Regions from separate parts of the Pseudomonas vanderleydeniana genome, predicted to be linked through region 3. Evidence: predicted binding sites of a transcription regulator. Region 3 holds the regulator's gene; each other region holds the start of a gene.

Region 1 (5,392 bases), 3.1 Mb from region 3:
GTAGAAGGTGTAGATAAACAAGTTAAACAGACATCCGTTCACGACACCTTGCTCATCACACACCAACCTTAGAGATGCCAGGCAGTGAATGTCTAGCGGCTTTATGCAACAAGAAATAACCCAACAACCGCGCCAACCCTGTACGCAGCGCCCACGCCAGGGGCATGACAGGTGGGGCCATGCTCCACGCCGAAAGGTCACTACGTGCGCCCTTATCATTTCATTACACCAGATCGGCAAAAAAAAGCTTACCTACCCGGGTTCAAGGCGATCACCCAAGGCAACCAGGCCATAAAAATCAATCAACAAAATTAAACCACCAAAACTTCAAGAAACGTACTACGCAACACAAAGAACACTTACCAGAACAACAAAATCACCAAACCCCAGATAAATATGAAAAGCATGCAGCAGGCTTTCCCCTTGCAGACAAAAAACACTCCCGCTAGCGTCATTTCCAGACAGGAAGCATTTCAGCCTGGCCTCCTTGCACATGAAACCCCATTACAGGCTATATACCATGAAACGCCAAAAGATAAACAAAGAGAATAACCACTGTAAACCTCACACCCTGGAACTGGCCATCAACGAATTCGTCAAGCGGGGCGGAATCATTGAGACCAGCAGCCAGAAGGAGCCAAGCCGAAACAACTGCAAAAAATCGGAAGTTACAGAAAAAACAACTGAGACAATGGAGGACTACACACAAAAAGTTGAACTACTGAAAGACCTGATAACCAAGGGAGCTGGAATCTACGCCCTGCAGTATTCACTGAAGATGAACAAGGATGAGATAAAACGGATGGCCCGGGAACAAGGGCTGAAGATCACTCATCGACGCCCGCTATGCCCTGCCAGGAAATACCGCCCTCTACAGCCGGTATCGGCCGACACCCGGGATGACGACGTGATCGCCGGGCACGCCATGCACTACGCGGCATTGGGCTACACGGCCCCGGAAATTGCACAGACGCTGGAGTTGAGCGTGCGCCAGGTATGGGAGCTGGCGAGGACCTACCGATTCGAACTGCGACACCGACGAGAGGGACGCATGGATTGAGCACGCAAGCCTCCAGGCCTCAGCCAGGACAGCTCTACCGCCCAGGTGCCAGTCGCCCAAAACGAGAACCTGCCCAACGGGACGCCGTCCCGTTCACGGCTGAAAAAAAAACCCGGCCTGAGGGCCGGGTCCTTTTCACGCAAGCACAGGATCAGAACAGCTTGCGACCCTTGTTCGCCGCAATGCGCATGCGCAGGGCGTTGAGCTTGATGAAGCCGGCAGCATCGGCCTGGTTGTAGGCGCCGCCATCTTCCTCGAACGTCGCGATGTTGGCATCGAACAGCGACTCGTCGGACTTGCGCCCGGTCACGATCACGTTGCCCTTGTACAGCTTCAGGCGTACCACACCATTCACGTGCACCTGCGAAGCGTCGATCATCTGTTGCAGCATCAGGCGCTCAGGGCTCCACCAGTAGCCGGTGTAGATCAGGCTGGCGTACTTGGCCATCAGCTCATCCTTGAGGTGAGCGACTTCGCGGTCCAGGGTGATCGACTCGATCGCCCGGTGCGCGCGCAGCATGATGGTACCGCCTGGGGTTTCGTAGCAGCCGCGGGACTTCATGCCCACGTAGCGGTTCTCGACGATGTCCAGGCGGCCGATACCGTGCGCGCCACCGATACGGTTCAGGGTCGCCAGCACGGTAGCCGGAGTCATCTCGACGCCGTCCAGCGCGACGATGTCGCCGTTGCGGTAGGTCAGTTCCAGGTACTGCGGCTTGTCGGGAGCGTTCTCCGGGGAGACGGTCCAGCGCCACATGTCTTCTTCGTGCTCGGTCCAGGTGTCTTCCAGCACGCCGCCTTCATAGGAGATGTGCAGCAGGTTGGCATCCATCGAGTACGGGGACTTCTTCTTACCGTGACGCTCGATCGGAATCGCGTGCTTCTCGGCGTAATCCATCAGCTTCTCACGGGACAGCAGGTCCCATTCGCGCCATGGTGCGATCACTTTCACGCCTGGCTTGAGTGCATAGGCGCCCAGTTCGAAACGAACCTGGTCGTTGCCCTTGCCGGTGGCGCCGTGGGAAATGGCATCGGCGCCGGTTTCGTTGGCGATTTCGATCAGGCGCTTGGCGATCAGCGGACGCGCGATGGAAGTACCCAGCAAGTACTCGCCTTCGTAGACGGTGTTGGCACGGAACATCGGGAACACGAAGTCGCGAACGAATTCTTCGCGCAGGTCGTCGATGTAGATCTCCTTGACGCCCATGGCCTGTGCCTTGGCGCGGGCCGGCTCGACCTCTTCGCCCTGACCCAGGTCAGCAGTGAAGGTCACTACTTCACAGTTATAAGTATCTTGCAGCCACTTGAGGATCACCGAGGTGTCCAGGCCGCCGGAATACGCGAGAACGACCTTTTTTACGTCGGCCATGCCATCACTCCACGGGGGGTTGTACGGAAAGGGCCGATTCTACCGGCCAACCACGTGGATTTACAGAGGCGCGACAGCGAAGGACGTCAAAGCGACAGATAATGTCGGGAGGGCGACGAGAACAGCCGTTTCAGGATGTCCTCGCCGCGCTGCCAGCCGCTGCGGTCGGCGCCGGCTTCTCGGCAGGCTTCTGGGGAGCCGGTGCAGAGGGAGCCGTTGCAGCGGGAGCCGGTGCGGGAGGCGCCTCCGGGGCGCGCTCGAGATGGATGTTGACCCGGCGGTTCTTCGCCCGGTTGGCCGGATTGGTATTGGGTACCAGCGGATAGCGCTCGCCATGGAAGCGCATGACGATCTGCGATTCCGGAATACCGGCGGCCTTGAAGAAATCCATGACCGCCAGCGCGCGCCGGCGCGACAGGTCGCGGTTGGTCAGGCGGTTGCCGCTGTTGTCGGAATGCCCGTCGAGTTCGATGTGGTTGACGGTCGGGTCCGCCTTCATGAAGTCCAGCATTCCCTGCAACTGGACCTTGGCCTGCGCGTTGAGCTCGATGCCACCATCCGGAAAACCGATCTCGGCCTGCTTGATCTGTTCGAAATTCTTCGGCAGCAGCTTGGCGGTGCAGCTCTGGAAGTCGCTGTAGGCCTGGTTGAATTTCACCGGCAGCAGGCGCACTTCGGAAACGCCGCCTTCGCGCGAATAGTGACGTATCAGCGGGCTACGCCCCTCGAGCAGACCGTGGAACAGGCCACCGGCCTGGCCCTGGGAACTGTTGAACAGCACGTCGCCATTGTTGATTTTGACCGTGCCCAGGTTGATGTCACCACGCCCGGGCTGCCAGGGTGCCGCAGCGGCCAACAGAGTTGCCGAACCACCGCCGAGCACGTGATTGTTCGACTTGAGCCGGAAAATCGCCTGCTCGCCCGCACGCCGCACGAACTCGCCGGCACCGAAGTCGGTGATCGGCTGAGTCAGCCGACACTCGAATTTGTCCCCTTCCACCTTCCACTCGATGCTCTCCAGACGAGTCTGGAAAGTCAACGCCATGGCCGGCAGGCTGGCAAACATACTGAGCAGGGCTAAATAACGCTGGCGCACGGGAGGCTCCAATGGTTCTACGGCTGTGAGACTGGCGTACGACTTCTACACCATGCTTTCGGGATATCGGTTGCATCCGGCAAAACTTGATAGCGAGTGCCTGAGAGAGTCTTTTCCGGTAGCATTCCCCTGAGTTCGACCCGCCTGGAATCCCCAATGTCCGACCGCCTGACCCTGCTGCGTCCCGACGACTGGCATATCCATCTTCGCGATGGTGCTGCGTTACCCCACACTGTTGCGGATGTTGCGCGCACCTTTGGTCGCGCCATCATCATGCCAAACCTGGTGCCTCCAGTACGCAACGCCGCCGAAGCCGACGCCTATCGCCAGCGCATTCTCGCGGCGCGGCCGGCCGGCAGCCGTTTCGAACCGCTGATGGTGCTCTACCTCACCGACCGTACCCAACCCGAGGAAATCCGCGCGGCCAAGGCCAGTGGTTTCGTCTACGCGGCCAAGCTGTATCCGGCCGGCGCGACTACCAACTCGGACTCCGGCGTGACCAGCGTCGACAAAATCTTTGCCGTCCTGGAAACCATGGCCGAAGTCGGCATGCCACTGCTGGTGCACGGTGAAGTGACCCGCAGCGAAGTCGACGTGTTCGACCGCGAGAAGCAGTTCATCGACGAACACATGCGTCGTGTGGTCGAGCGCTTCCCGACACTGAAGGTCGTGTTCGAGCACATCACCACGGCCGATGCGGTCCAGTTCGTCAACGAGGCCTCGACCAACGTCGGCGCGACCATCACCGCTCATCACCTGCTGTACAACCGCAACCACATGTTGGTGGGTGGCATCCGGCCGCATTTCTACTGCCTGCCGATCCTCAAGCGCAACACGCACCAGTCGGCCCTGCTCGACGCCGCCACCAGCGGCAGCGAGAAGTTCTTCCTCGGGACCGACTCGGCGCCCCACGCCCAGCACGCCAAGGAAGCGGCCTGCGGCTGCGCCGGCTGCTACACCGCCTATGCGGCCATCGAGCTGTATGCCGAGGCATTCGAGCAGCGCAATGCCCTGGACAAGCTCGAAGGCTTCGCCAGCCTGCATGGCCCGCGCTTCTACGGCCTGGCACCGAACAGCGAGCGCATCACCCTGGTTCGCGAAGAGTGGACCGCCCCCGCCAGCCTGCCGTTTGGCGAACTGTCCGTAATCCCGCTGCGCGCCGGTGAGAAACTGCGCTGGCGCCTGCTGGAGGAAACCCTGTGAGTGATGATCATTTCGACGACGAACTGGAAGGCAACGGTACCTCGGGCGGCCCTCGCCACCCGATGGCCGCGCGCTTTCGCGGCTATCTGCCGGTCGTCGTCGACGTAGAGACCGGCGGTTTCAACGCCGCTACCGACGCCCTGCTGGAAATCGCCGCGACCACCATCGGCATGGACGAAGATGGCTTCGTGTTCCCCGAGCACACCTACTTCTTCCGGGTCGAGCCGTTCGAAGGCGCCAACATCGAGGCCGCCGCCCTGGAGTTCACCGGGATCAAGCTCGACCACCCGCTGCGCATGGCCGTCAGCGAGGAAACCGCGCTGACCGACATCTTCCGCGGCATCCGCAAGGCGCTCAAGGCCAACGGCTGCAAGCGGGCGATCCTGGTCGGGCACAACAGCAGCTTCGACCTCGGCTTCCTCAACGCGGCCGTGGCGCGCCTGGACATGAAGCGCAACCCGTTCCATCCGTTCTCCAGCTTCGACACCGCCAGCCTGGCCGGCCTCGCCTACGGCCAGACCGTCCTGGCCAAGGCCTGCCAGGCCGCCGGTATCGACTTCGATGGTCGCGAAGCCCACTCGGCGCGCTATGACACCGAAAAGACCGCCGAGCTGTTCTGTGGCATCGTCAACCGCTGGAAGGAAATGGGCGGCTGGGAAGACTT
Region 2 (5,392 bases), 540 kb from region 3:
GACTCTCGATCGCCTGCCGGCGGCTCAAGTCGAACAGCATAGCCAGGCAATTCTCCAGGCACTGGTGGCCGCAGCCAAGGCTGATGGGCATGTCGATGCCCGGGAGCGGGAGCTGATCGAGGGTGAGTTCTCCAGGCTGGGCAGCGACCATGAATTGCAGCAGTGGCTGCATGCCGAGCTGAACAAGCCCCTGGATCCGGCCCAGGTTGCGCGGGCGGCGGCCACGCCGGAGATGGCCGCGGAAATGTACATGGCCAGTGTGCTGATGGTGGATGAAGAGCACTTCATGGAAAAGGCTTACCTGGACGAACTGGCGCGCCAGCTGCGGCTGGATCCGGGGTTGCGCCAGGAACTGGAGCGACAGGTTCGTCAGGCCGCCCTGCAGTGACGGGTCGCCCTAGCGAAAATCGGACAGCGCATCCTGCGCCTGATGGAAGTGTGCCTGGCCCTTGCCGGCATGCTTGGCCCGGTACAGGGCCTTGTCCGCCAATCCCAGCACGTCGCTGAGGTCGGGATCATCGAGCGGCCAGACCGCGCCGCCGATACTGCAACCGATGCGGGCCGGTACCTGGTGCAGCATGATCGAGTGCGACAGGCTGGCAAGCACCCGGTTGGCGATGACCCGGGCCTGGTTCTGCGCATCGCTGCGCGGCACCTGCAATACCATGAGGAATTCATCGCCGCCGAGCCGGGCTACCATGTCCCCTTCGCGCAGGCAGGTGCGCAGGCGGCGGGCCACCTCCTTGAGCAGTTCATCACCACCGGCGTGACCGAACTGGTCGTTGATCGGCTTGAAGCCATCCAGGTCCAGGTACAGCAGTGCCAGACAATTGTTCTGCGATTGGCTGCGTTGCTGTGCCCGTGGCAGGTACTTCTCCAGGGCCGCGCGGTTGGGCAGGCCGGTCAGTGCGTCATGGTGCGCCAGGCTCTCCATCACGCCCAGGGCGGTCTGGTGGTTGCTCAGGCTGTCCACCAGATGGCGGATCGACTGGCTCAACTGGGCAATTTCCCGGGTGCCGCGGATGTCCGGAATCTCCATCGATTCGCCGAGGCTCAGGCGGTCGGCCGCATTGGCGATGGCCTTCAGCGGCCGGGTGAACCAGGTCGCCAGCAGCCAGCCGATGAAGGCGATGATCACCGCCAGCGCGATACCCCAGACCAGGATGTCCCGTTGCAGCGCCTTGGCGGGAGCATAGGCTTCGTCGAGGCTTTGGCGGGTCACCACGGTCCAGCCCAGGCCCTTGTAGTTTTCGTAGCCGCGGCTCAGGGCCAGGCCGGTCAGGTAGTCATTGCCATCCGGCCAGCGCTGGACGGCCCAGCGTGGCTGCTGGCCGAGCCCTTCAAGCTGTGGCAGTTGCAGCACCTGGCCGATGGTTTCCCGAGGACCGAGCAGTACCCGGTGGTCGGCAGCGATGACGAAGAATTCGATTCTGCGTCGTTCCTGCATGGGCTGCATCAGCGACTGGCGCATGTCTTCGGCCCAGGCCCAGGAGAGGTGCGCGGCCAGCACGCCGATCGTCTTGCGGTCATCGCCGCTGGCGCCATTGAAGACCGGCAGGCTGATGTCGACGAACTTGAGGGTCTCGCCACTGGGGTTGGGCAGCAGTTTGGACAGCAGCACGGCATCGTGCACATCGCCGATGAAGACATGCTCGCGTCCCTCCTTGAATACCGGGCGTTGACTGATGCTGGTGCCTTGCAGGATGCCCCCGGTGGAGACCCTGACCAGGCCCGCGGTATCGGTCAGGCCGAGCCAGGCGATGTCCGGGAATTGCTCTTGCAGGTGGTCGAGCAACTGGCGAATCTGCGCCGGGTCGGAAGCCTCCTGCAGGACCTTGAGCTGGCTGATGACACTCAGCAGGTGAAAGCGGCTGGCCATGGCCCGGTCCAGCCGATCGGCCATCTGGTAGGAGACTTCTGCCAGGTCCTGGCCGATCTCGCCGCGCATCCGCACACTGGAGTCATGCCCGATGAACGAACCCAGCAGCCAGCTCAGCACGCTCACCAGCAGGGCGATGGCAAGTGCAAGGCGACTACGCAGGCTCGGCAGTACGGGCATCAAGCAGTTCCCATGATCGGTATGATCCAGTGATCGGTGTCATCAACGGCAACACTTCGCTTTTAACCACACAGGTGGGGCTTGTAGAGAATGTCGGCAAATCGCCGCTCAGGATTAGAAATCTCCTGTAAGTTATATTCCCTGCATTTGTAATCCCGGTCGTAGCCTGTGCATAAATGATGGCACACCCTCGGCTATACTGCCTTCCATTTGAAATGCTTCCCGAGGACTGATTGTGAAGAACTGGACTCTGCGCCAACGGATACTCGCGAGTTTTGCCGTCATCATCGCGATCATGTTGTTGATGGTTGTTGTCGCTTATTCCCGGTTGCTGTCGATCGAGTCCAGCGAGGAGAGCGTGCGCAGCGACGCCATTCCCGGCGTCTACTACAGCACCATGATCCGTAGCTCCTGGGTCGAGAGCTATGTGCTGACCCAGCAGTTGCTGGGCTTCAATGCCGATGGCGTGATCAGTGCCGCGGACCAGGAACAGTTCAAGAACTTCTCCAGCCGCCTGCTCGAACAGATCGACAACTACCAGAAGACTATCTACACCAAAGAAGACCAGGTGCAGTTCGATCTTTTCAAGCACGAGCACGAAAGCTACGCCAAGGCCCTGGCCACGGTGCTCGACCTCTACCAGCGCAAGCAGAACGATGAAGCGATCCGCCAGTTCAAGTTGCAGGTGACACCGGCCTGGATGAACGGGCGCAAGGAACTCAACGACATCATCGTCCAGAACAAGGGCGTGGCTGACACGGCCACCGATACCATCAGTGCCGCGGTGTCGTCGGCGAAGGTCAGCATGATCATTTCCCTGGTACTCGCCGTGCTTGCCGCCGGCCTGTGCGGCTGGTTGCTGATGCGGGTGATCACCTCGCCGATGCAGCGGATCGTCGAGATCCTCGAGATCATGCGCACCGGCGACATGAGCAACCGGCTGAACCTGGATCGCAAGGACGAATTCGGCTCGGTGGAAACCGGCTTCAACGACATGATGACCGAGCTGACGGCGCTGGTGTCCCAGGCCCAGCGTTCGGCGGTGCAGGTGACCACCTCGGTCACCGAGATTGCCGCCACCTCCAAGCAGCAGCAGGCCACGGCCACCGAGACCGCCGCCACCACCACCGAGATCGGTGCGACCTCGCGGGAAATCGCCGCGACCTCCCGTGACCTGGTCCGCACCATGACCGAAGTGTCGTCCGCCGCCGACCAGGCCTCGGTGCTCGCCGGTTCCGGTCAGCAGGGGCTGGCCCGGATGGAGGACACCATGCATTCGGTGATGGGGGCTGCGGAACTGGTGAACTCCAAGCTGGCGATCCTCAATGAGAAGGCCGGCAACATCAACCAGGTGGTGGTGACGATCGTCAAGGTCGCCGACCAGACCAACCTGCTGTCGCTCAACGCCGCCATCGAGGCGGAGAAGGCTGGGGAGTACGGTCGCGGTTTCGCCGTGGTCGCCACCGAGGTGCGCCGCCTGGCCGACCAGACGGCTGTCGCCACCTACGATATCGAACAGATGGTGCGCGAGATCCAATCGGCGGTGTCCGCCGGGGTCATGGGCATGGACAAGTTCTCCGAGGAGGTACGCCGCGGCATGTTCGAGGTGCAGCAGGTCGGTGAGCAGCTGTCGCAGATCATTCACCAGGTGCAGGCCCTGGCACCGCGCGTGCTGATGGTCAACGAAGGCATGCAGGCCCAGGCCACCGGTGCCGAGCAGATCAACCTCGCACTGGTGCAACTGGGGGATGCCAGCAGCCAGACCGTCGAGTCGCTGCGCCAGGCCAGTTTTGCCATCGACGAGCTGAGCCAGGTCGCGGTCGGCCTGCGCAGCGGCGTCTCGCGTTTCAAAGTCTGATGAGCGAGCTGCTGGCCAAGCGCGCTGCCAGCGCGCAGACCCGGGACAGCCTGTTCCTGGTCTTTCGCATTGGCAGTGAGCGCTACGCCCTGGAGGCCGTGGAAATCGCCGAAGTGCTGCCGTGCCTGCAACTCAAGGGCATCGCTCATGCGCCGGCCTGGGTCGCCGGGGTGTTCGCCCACCGCGGCGCGATGGTGCCGGTGATCGACGTCAGCGCCATGACCTTCGGCCAGCCCGCCGTGGCCCGTACCAGCACCCGGCTGGTGCTGGTGCACTACCGGCCGGGGCCGGATGCGGCCGACTATCGGCTTGGGCTGATTCTCGAGCAGGCCACCGATACCCTGCGTTGCAACCCGCAGGACTTCCAGCCCTATGGCCTGGACAATCGGCAGGCCCCCTACCTGGGACCGGTGCTGGAAGATGCGCAGGGCCTGGTGCAGCGCATCCGCCTCAAGGACCTGCTCAGCCCGGAGATTCGCGCCCTGCTGTTTCCCGACGCCGCCGAGGCCCCGTGATGAGTGCCGACCAGCGATTCTTCGACTTTCTCAAGGAGCGTATCGGCCTGGATGTCACCTCGGTCGGCCCGCTGATCATCCAGCGCGCCATACGCCAGCGCTGCACTCAGTTGCAGATGGAAACGTCCGACCAGTACTGGTCCCGGCTGCAGGGTTCGGCCGACGAGCAGCAGGCGCTGATCGAGGCGGTGGTCGTCCCGGAGACCTGGTTCTTCCGTTATCCCGAGTCGTTCGCGACCCTGGCCCGCCTGGCCCGTGAGCGCCAGGAGCAACTGCGCGGGATGCGCGCGCTGAAGGTTCTCAGCCTGCCGTGCTCCACTGGCGAGGAACCCTATTCGATTGCCATGGCCCTGCTGGATGCGGGCCTGGAACCGCACCAGTTCAAGGTCGATGGCCTGGACGTCAGCCCGGCGTCGGTCGAGCGGGCCCGGCGTGCAATCTATGGCAAGAACTCGTTCCGCGGCGAGGACATCGGCTTTCGCGAGCGGCATTTCACGGCACTCGACGAGGGACACCAGGTCAACGAACGGGTGCGCGAGCAGGTGCGACTGCGCACCGGCAATCTGCTGGAACCCGGGTTGCTGGGCGGCGAGGTCTATGACTTCGTGTTCTGCCGCAACCTGCTGATCTATTTCGACCTGCCGACCCAGCAGCAGGTCTTCGAGATTCTCAAGCGCCTGACCCATGTCGACGGTGTGCTGTTCATCGGCCCGGCCGAGGGTAACCTGCTGGGGCGGATGGGCATGCGTTCCATTGGTATACCGCAGTCGTTCGCCTTTCGTCGCCACTCGCCGGACGAGGTGGAGGCGGCCGCGGCCACCGCCGCCGTGTTTACCTCGCCCTTCGTGCCGCCACCGCTGCCGGTTCGCGCCCCGCCGAGCCCGGTAGCCGCGCCGAGGGCGCCACAGCGTCCGGTGCTGGCACCCGCGCCGCCGCCGGCGCCTACCGCCAGGCCGGTTG
Region 3 (5,392 bases):
GCCGGCTTGCCGCTGACCGCGGCCGAGCCACTGATCGAACCGACCTTCGACGAACCTCGTCGTCCTGCCCCGGCCCCGGTTGCGGCGGCCCCGGCGGTGGACCAGCGGGTCTTCGACTCGATGCGCTCGGAACTCAACGGTCTGCGTGAACTGCTGGAAGTGCAGCTCGGCTCGCTGGCCTGGAACCAGTTGCAGGGTCGCCAGCCGGAGCAGGCCAACCTCTGGCGGCGCCTGCAGCGCATCGGCCTGTCCGGTCCGCTGTCGCGCGACCTGCTGGCGCTGATCACCGATATCCAGGAGCCTCGCCAGGCCTGGCGCATGCTGCTGGCGCACCTGGCCCGGATGATCGTCACCCCGGAGGTCGAACCGCTCGAAGAGGGTGGGGTGATTGCCATGGTCGGCCCGGCCGGCATGGGCAAGACCACCACGCTGGCCAAGCTGGCCGCGCGCTACGTGCTCAAGTACGGCGCACAGAACATTGCACTGGTCAGCATGGACAGCTTCCGCATCGGTGCACAGGAACAGCTCAAGACGCTGGGGCGGATTCTCAACGTCTCGGTGACCCATGTCGATCCTGGTCAATCCCTGGCCCAGGCCCTCGATCCGCTGCTGCGCAAGCGCGTGGTGCTGATCGATACCGCTGGCCTGCAGGCCAGTGACCCGGCCTTGCGCATGCAGCTGGAAAGCCTGGCCGGCCGCGGGATCAAGGCGAAGAATTACCTGGTGCTGGCGACCACCAGCCAGAAGCAGGTGCTCACCGCCGCCTACCACAGCTACAAGCGCTGTGGCCTGGCCGGATGCATCCTGACCAAGCTGGACGAGACGGCAAGCCTCGGCGAAGTGTTGAGCCTGGCCATCAGCCATGAACTGCCGGTGGCCTACCTGACCGATGGCCCACGCATCCCGGACGATCTGCATTTGCCTCGTCGCCACCAGTTGGTGAGCCGCGCGGTCAGCGTGCAAATGCAGGAAGAACCCAGCGAAGAGGCCATGGCCGATATGTTCGCTGACATCTACCACAGCCCCTCCAAGCGAGTGGGGTGAGGTAACCATGAAGACGTTGCAACGCATCTACATCGATGGTCTGCCAGGCATTAGTTTCCTTCGGGAGCGCGCAGCCAGTTATGTGGCCTTCCGTCTACGCGAGACAAGGTAAGAAGAGAACATGGGTAGCATGCATCCCGTACAGGTGATTGCGGTGACCGGCGGCAAGGGTGGCGTCGGGAAGACTAACGTGTCAGTGAACTTGTCCCTGGCCCTGGCCGAGCTGGGCCGGCGCGTCATGCTGCTGGACGCCGACCTGGGCCTGGCGAATGTCGACGTTCTGCTGGGGCTGACCCCGAAGCGGACCCTGGCCGATGTGATCGAAGGGCGCTGCGAGCTGCGCGATGTGCTGCTGCAGGGTCCTGGCGGAATCCGTATCGTGCCGGCGGCGTCCGGCACCCAGACCATGGTCAACCTGAATCCGGCCCAGCATGCCGGCCTGATCCAGGCATTCAGCGATATCGGCGACAACCTCGACGTGCTGGTGATCGACACCGCCGCGGGTATTGGTGACTCGGTAGTCAGCTTCGTGCGTGCGGCCCAGGAAGTGCTGCTGGTGGTCTGCGACGAACCGACTTCGATCACCGACGCCTATGCGCTGATCAAGCTGCTCAACCGCGACTACGGCATGAACCGTTTTCGCGTGCTGGCCAACATGGCCCAGAGCCCGCAGGAAGGCCGCAACCTGTTCGCCAAGTTGACCAAGGTCACGGACCGCTTCCTTGACGTGGCCCTACAATACGTCGGCGCCGTTCCCTACGATGAATGCGTTCGCAAGGCCGTGCAAAAGCAGCGTGCGGTCTACGAGGCATTCCCGCGTTCGAAATGTGCTCTGGCGTTCAAGGCCATCGCGCAGAAGGTCGACACCTGGCCGTTGCCCGCCAACCCACGTGGGCACCTGGAATTTTTCGTCGAACGTCTGGTACTTCAAACGAGTGCGGGACCCGTGCTATGACTGCAAGTGGCTATCGCATGTATTCCAAATCGTCGCGTGACAGCCAGTATGAACTGATCGAGCGCTACGCACCGCTGGTCAAGCGTATCGCCTATCACCTGCTGGCCAGGCTGCCGGCCAGTGTCCAGGTCGAGGATCTGATCCAGGCCGGGATGATCGGCCTGCTCGAAGTCTCGACCAAATACGACTCGGGCAAGGGTGCGAGTTTCGAGACCTATGCCGGTATCCGCATCCGTGGCGCGATGCTCGATGAGGTCCGCAAGGGCGACTGGGCACCCCGTTCGGTACACCGCAACACCCGCATGGTCAGCGACGCAATCCGGGCAATTGAAGCGAAAACCGGTCGCGACGCTAAAGATCATGAAGTTGCAGCCGAACTCCAGTTGAGTCTCGATGATTATTACGGGATTTTGAACGATACCTTGGGCAGCCGCCTGTTCAGTTTCGACGACCTGTTGCAGGACGGCGAGCATGAAGGGTTGCATGAGGATGGCGCGAGCGCTCATCTCGAACCGTCGCGCGATCTGGAGGATGAGCGCTTCCAGGCCGCACTGGCGGACGCGATTGCCAATTTGCCGGAGCGTGAGCGGCTGGTGTTGTCGCTGTACTACGACGAGGAGCTGAACCTCAAGGAAATCGGTGAGGTCCTGGGGGTCAGCGAGTCACGGGTCAGCCAGTTGCATAGCCAGTGCGCAGCCCGTTTGCGGGGGCGTTTGGGAGAGTGGCGAGCGCGTTGACGGGGCAGTGTGTGGGGACACTGCGAACGAGACCGATGCAGCGTGTGACGGTGTATCGGCGGCTCGGCCGGTTGTGGTTTCCATGCAGTAGGGTACAGAGCCTTGTCGAGTGTTGTGCCGAATTGATTTAACAGCGCGTCCAGGTGCTGAAACGCGTTTAAGACTGCTTGGAGGTCGAATTGAACAAGAACATGAAAATCCTCATCGTTGATGACTTTTCAACGATGCGGCGGATCATCAAGAACCTGTTGCGTGACCTCGGGTTCACCAACACTGTCGAGGCCGATGACGGTACTACCGCCATTCCGGTTCTGAACAGTGGCAGCATCGACTTTCTGGTCACCGACTGGAACATGCCCGGCATGACCGGCATCGATCTGCTGCGCCACGTACGTGCCGACGAGAAGCTCAAGCACCTGCCGGTCCTGATGGTGACGGCCGAGGCCAAGCGCGAGCAGATCATCGAGGCCGCACAGGCCGGTGTGAACGGCTATGTGGTCAAACCATTCACGGCCCAGGCGTTGAAAGAGAAGATCGAGAAGATCTTCGAACGCATCGGTTGATGAAGTCCGCCACGGGGGCGCTATGGAGCACTACGAATCCTCTCTGGGCGATTTTGAATCGACCCTGAAAAAACATGCTCGTGAGCTGGTCGAAAGCCTTGAGAAAGGCCGCTTCGGCGACGCCGTGCAAATGATCCATGAGCTGAACCAGGCCCGTGACCGCGGCTTGTACCTGGAAGTCGGCAAGCTGACCCGCGAGCTGCACAGTGCGATCGTCAATTTCCAGATCGATCCCACCATGCCGCAGGCCGAGGAAGTTTCGCAGATCACCGATGCCACCGAGCGCCTGTCCTATGTGGTCAGGCTCACCGAGGCCGCGGCCAACCGCACCATGGACCTGGTGGAGAGTGCGACCCCCCGGATCAATGGCCTGAATGACGAGGCCAAGGCGCTGAGCGCCGACTGGGGACGGTTCATGCGGCGCGAGGTCGGTGCCGAGGAATTCCGTGCCCTGGCCCGGCGTGTCGACAGTTTCCTGACGCGTAGCGAGCAGGAAACCCAGGCCGTTTCGAGCGAACTCAACGATATCCTGTTGGCCCAGGATTATCAGGACCTGACCGGCCAGGTGATCAAGCGTGTCACGCAGATGGTCACCGAGGTCGAGAGCAACCTGCTCAAGCTGGTGTTGATGGCCAGCCATGTGGATCGCTTTGCCGGCATCGAACATGACCGTGAAGCGATCCTTGCGCAAAAAGATCCACAAAAACAAATGGAAAAGGGTGAAGGTCCGCAGATTCATGCCGATAAACGTGAAGACGTTGTGTCCGGCCAGGACGATGTCGACGATTTGCTTTCCAGCCTTGGATTCTAGGAGCACCCATACACATGAGCTTCGGCGCCGATGAAGAGATCCTTCAGGATTTCCTGGTTGAGGCCGGCGAGATTCTTGAGCAACTGTCCGAACAACTGGTCGAGCTGGAAAGCCGACCGGACGATGCTGACCTGCTCAATGCCATTTTTCGCGGTTTTCACACTGTAAAAGGGGGCGCCGGCTTCCTCCAGCTCAACGAGCTGGTGGAGTGCTGTCACATCGCCGAGAACGTGTTCGACATCCTGCGCAAGGGTGAGCGTCGCGTTGACGCCGAGCTGATGGACGTGGTCCTGGAAGCGCTCGACGCGGTCAACGGCATGTTTGGCCAGGTCCGTGAGCGCAGCGCGATCACCCCGGCGACGCCGGAGCTGCTGGCAGCCCTGTCGCGCCTGGCCGAGCCCGCCGGAGCCGAATCCGCGCCGGCGCCGGTGGCCGAGGTTGCCGCACCTGAGCCCGAGCCGGAACCGGTGGTCGAGCCTGTGGCTGAAACCCCGTCCGGTGATATTACCGACAATGAATTCGAACAGTTGCTCGACTCGCTCGGGGGTGCCGAGGCGCCTGCGCCAGCCGCCGAAGGCGAGGCCGAGAGCGATGAAATTACCGATGCCGAGTTCGAGTCGCTGCTCGACCAGCTGCACGGCAAGGGCCAGTTCGCGCCCGATGCCGTAGCCGCTTCGGCCCAGGCACCGGCTGGCGATGCCGCCGCCGAACAGCCTGACAATGGCGACATTACCGACGACGAATTTGAAGCCCTGCTCGATCAGTTGCACGGCAAGGGGACCTTCAAGGTCGAAGGCATCGATACTGCAGCTGCCGCCGCCCAGGCTGCGGAAGTGACAGGAGCCTCCGGCAGTGACCTGATCACCGACCAGGAATTCGAATCCCTGCTCGACGAACTGCATGGCAAGGGCAAGTTCACCGACGTGGCAGCGACGGCGACCGCCGCTGCTCCCGTGGCGGCCAAGCCTGCTGCCGCCGCTCCGGCCGCCGCACCGGCGGCCAAGGCGCCAGCCGCCGCTGCCGCAACACCCGCGCCAGCTGCCAAGGCGGCGCCAGCTCCGGCCGCCGCGTCGGCGCCTGCTGCACCGGCTCCGGCCCGCGCGCCAGCGCCAGCCGCGGGAGGCGCTGGCGACAAGCCAGCGGCCAGCGAAGCGGAAACCACCGTGCGGGTCGATACCGCGCGCCTGGACGAGATCATGAACATGGTCGGCGAACTGGTGCTGGTGCGTAACCGCCTGGTCCGCCTGGGCCTGAACAGCGGCGACGAAGCCATGTCCAAGGC

What was found. The regulator FliA, encoded in region 3, starts transcription of late flagellar genes. The targets are predictions, from matches to a motif close to CTAAAGTTTNNNNNNNNNNNGCCGNTAA.
Region 1: HU752_RS26870 (flagellar protein MotY) is a predicted target of FliA. The motif match lies at 3,589-3,616, and genes of this name have one in related genera.
Region 2: HU752_RS06695 (methyl-accepting chemotaxis protein) is a predicted target of FliA. The motif match lies at 2,143-2,170, and genes of this name have one in related genera.

Annotation. Positions count from the first base shown of each region.
Region 1 covers NZ_CP077093.1:5,969,872-5,975,263, forward strand. Annotated here, with positions in the region: gene HU752_RS26855 (hypothetical protein) at 180-449, shown strand; gene HU752_RS26860 (hypothetical protein) at 521-1,060, shown strand; gene HU752_RS26865 (argininosuccinate synthase) at 1,212-2,429, opposite strand; gene HU752_RS26870 (flagellar protein MotY) at 2,560-3,525, opposite strand; gene pyrC (dihydroorotase) at 3,682-4,728, shown strand; gene rnt (ribonuclease T) at 4,725-5,392, shown strand, end outside.
Region 2 covers NZ_CP077093.1:1,504,389-1,509,780, forward strand. Annotated here, with positions in the region: gene HU752_RS06685 (tellurite resistance TerB family protein) at 1-388, shown strand, start outside; gene HU752_RS06690 (diguanylate cyclase domain-containing protein) at 398-2,059, opposite strand; gene HU752_RS06695 (methyl-accepting chemotaxis protein) at 2,295-3,917, shown strand; gene HU752_RS06700 (chemotaxis protein CheW) at 3,917-4,432, shown strand; gene HU752_RS06705 (CheR family methyltransferase) at 4,432-5,392, shown strand, end outside.
Region 3 covers NZ_CP077093.1:2,041,493-2,046,884, forward strand. Annotated here, with positions in the region: gene flhF (flagellar biosynthesis GTPase FlhF) at 1-1,044, shown strand, start outside; gene fleN (flagellar synthesis regulator FleN) at 1,166-1,999, shown strand; gene fliA (RNA polymerase sigma factor FliA) at 1,996-2,736, shown strand; gene HU752_RS09245 (chemotaxis response regulator CheY) at 2,928-3,299, shown strand; gene HU752_RS09250 (protein phosphatase CheZ) at 3,322-4,110, shown strand; gene HU752_RS09255 (chemotaxis protein CheA) at 4,125-5,392, shown strand, end outside.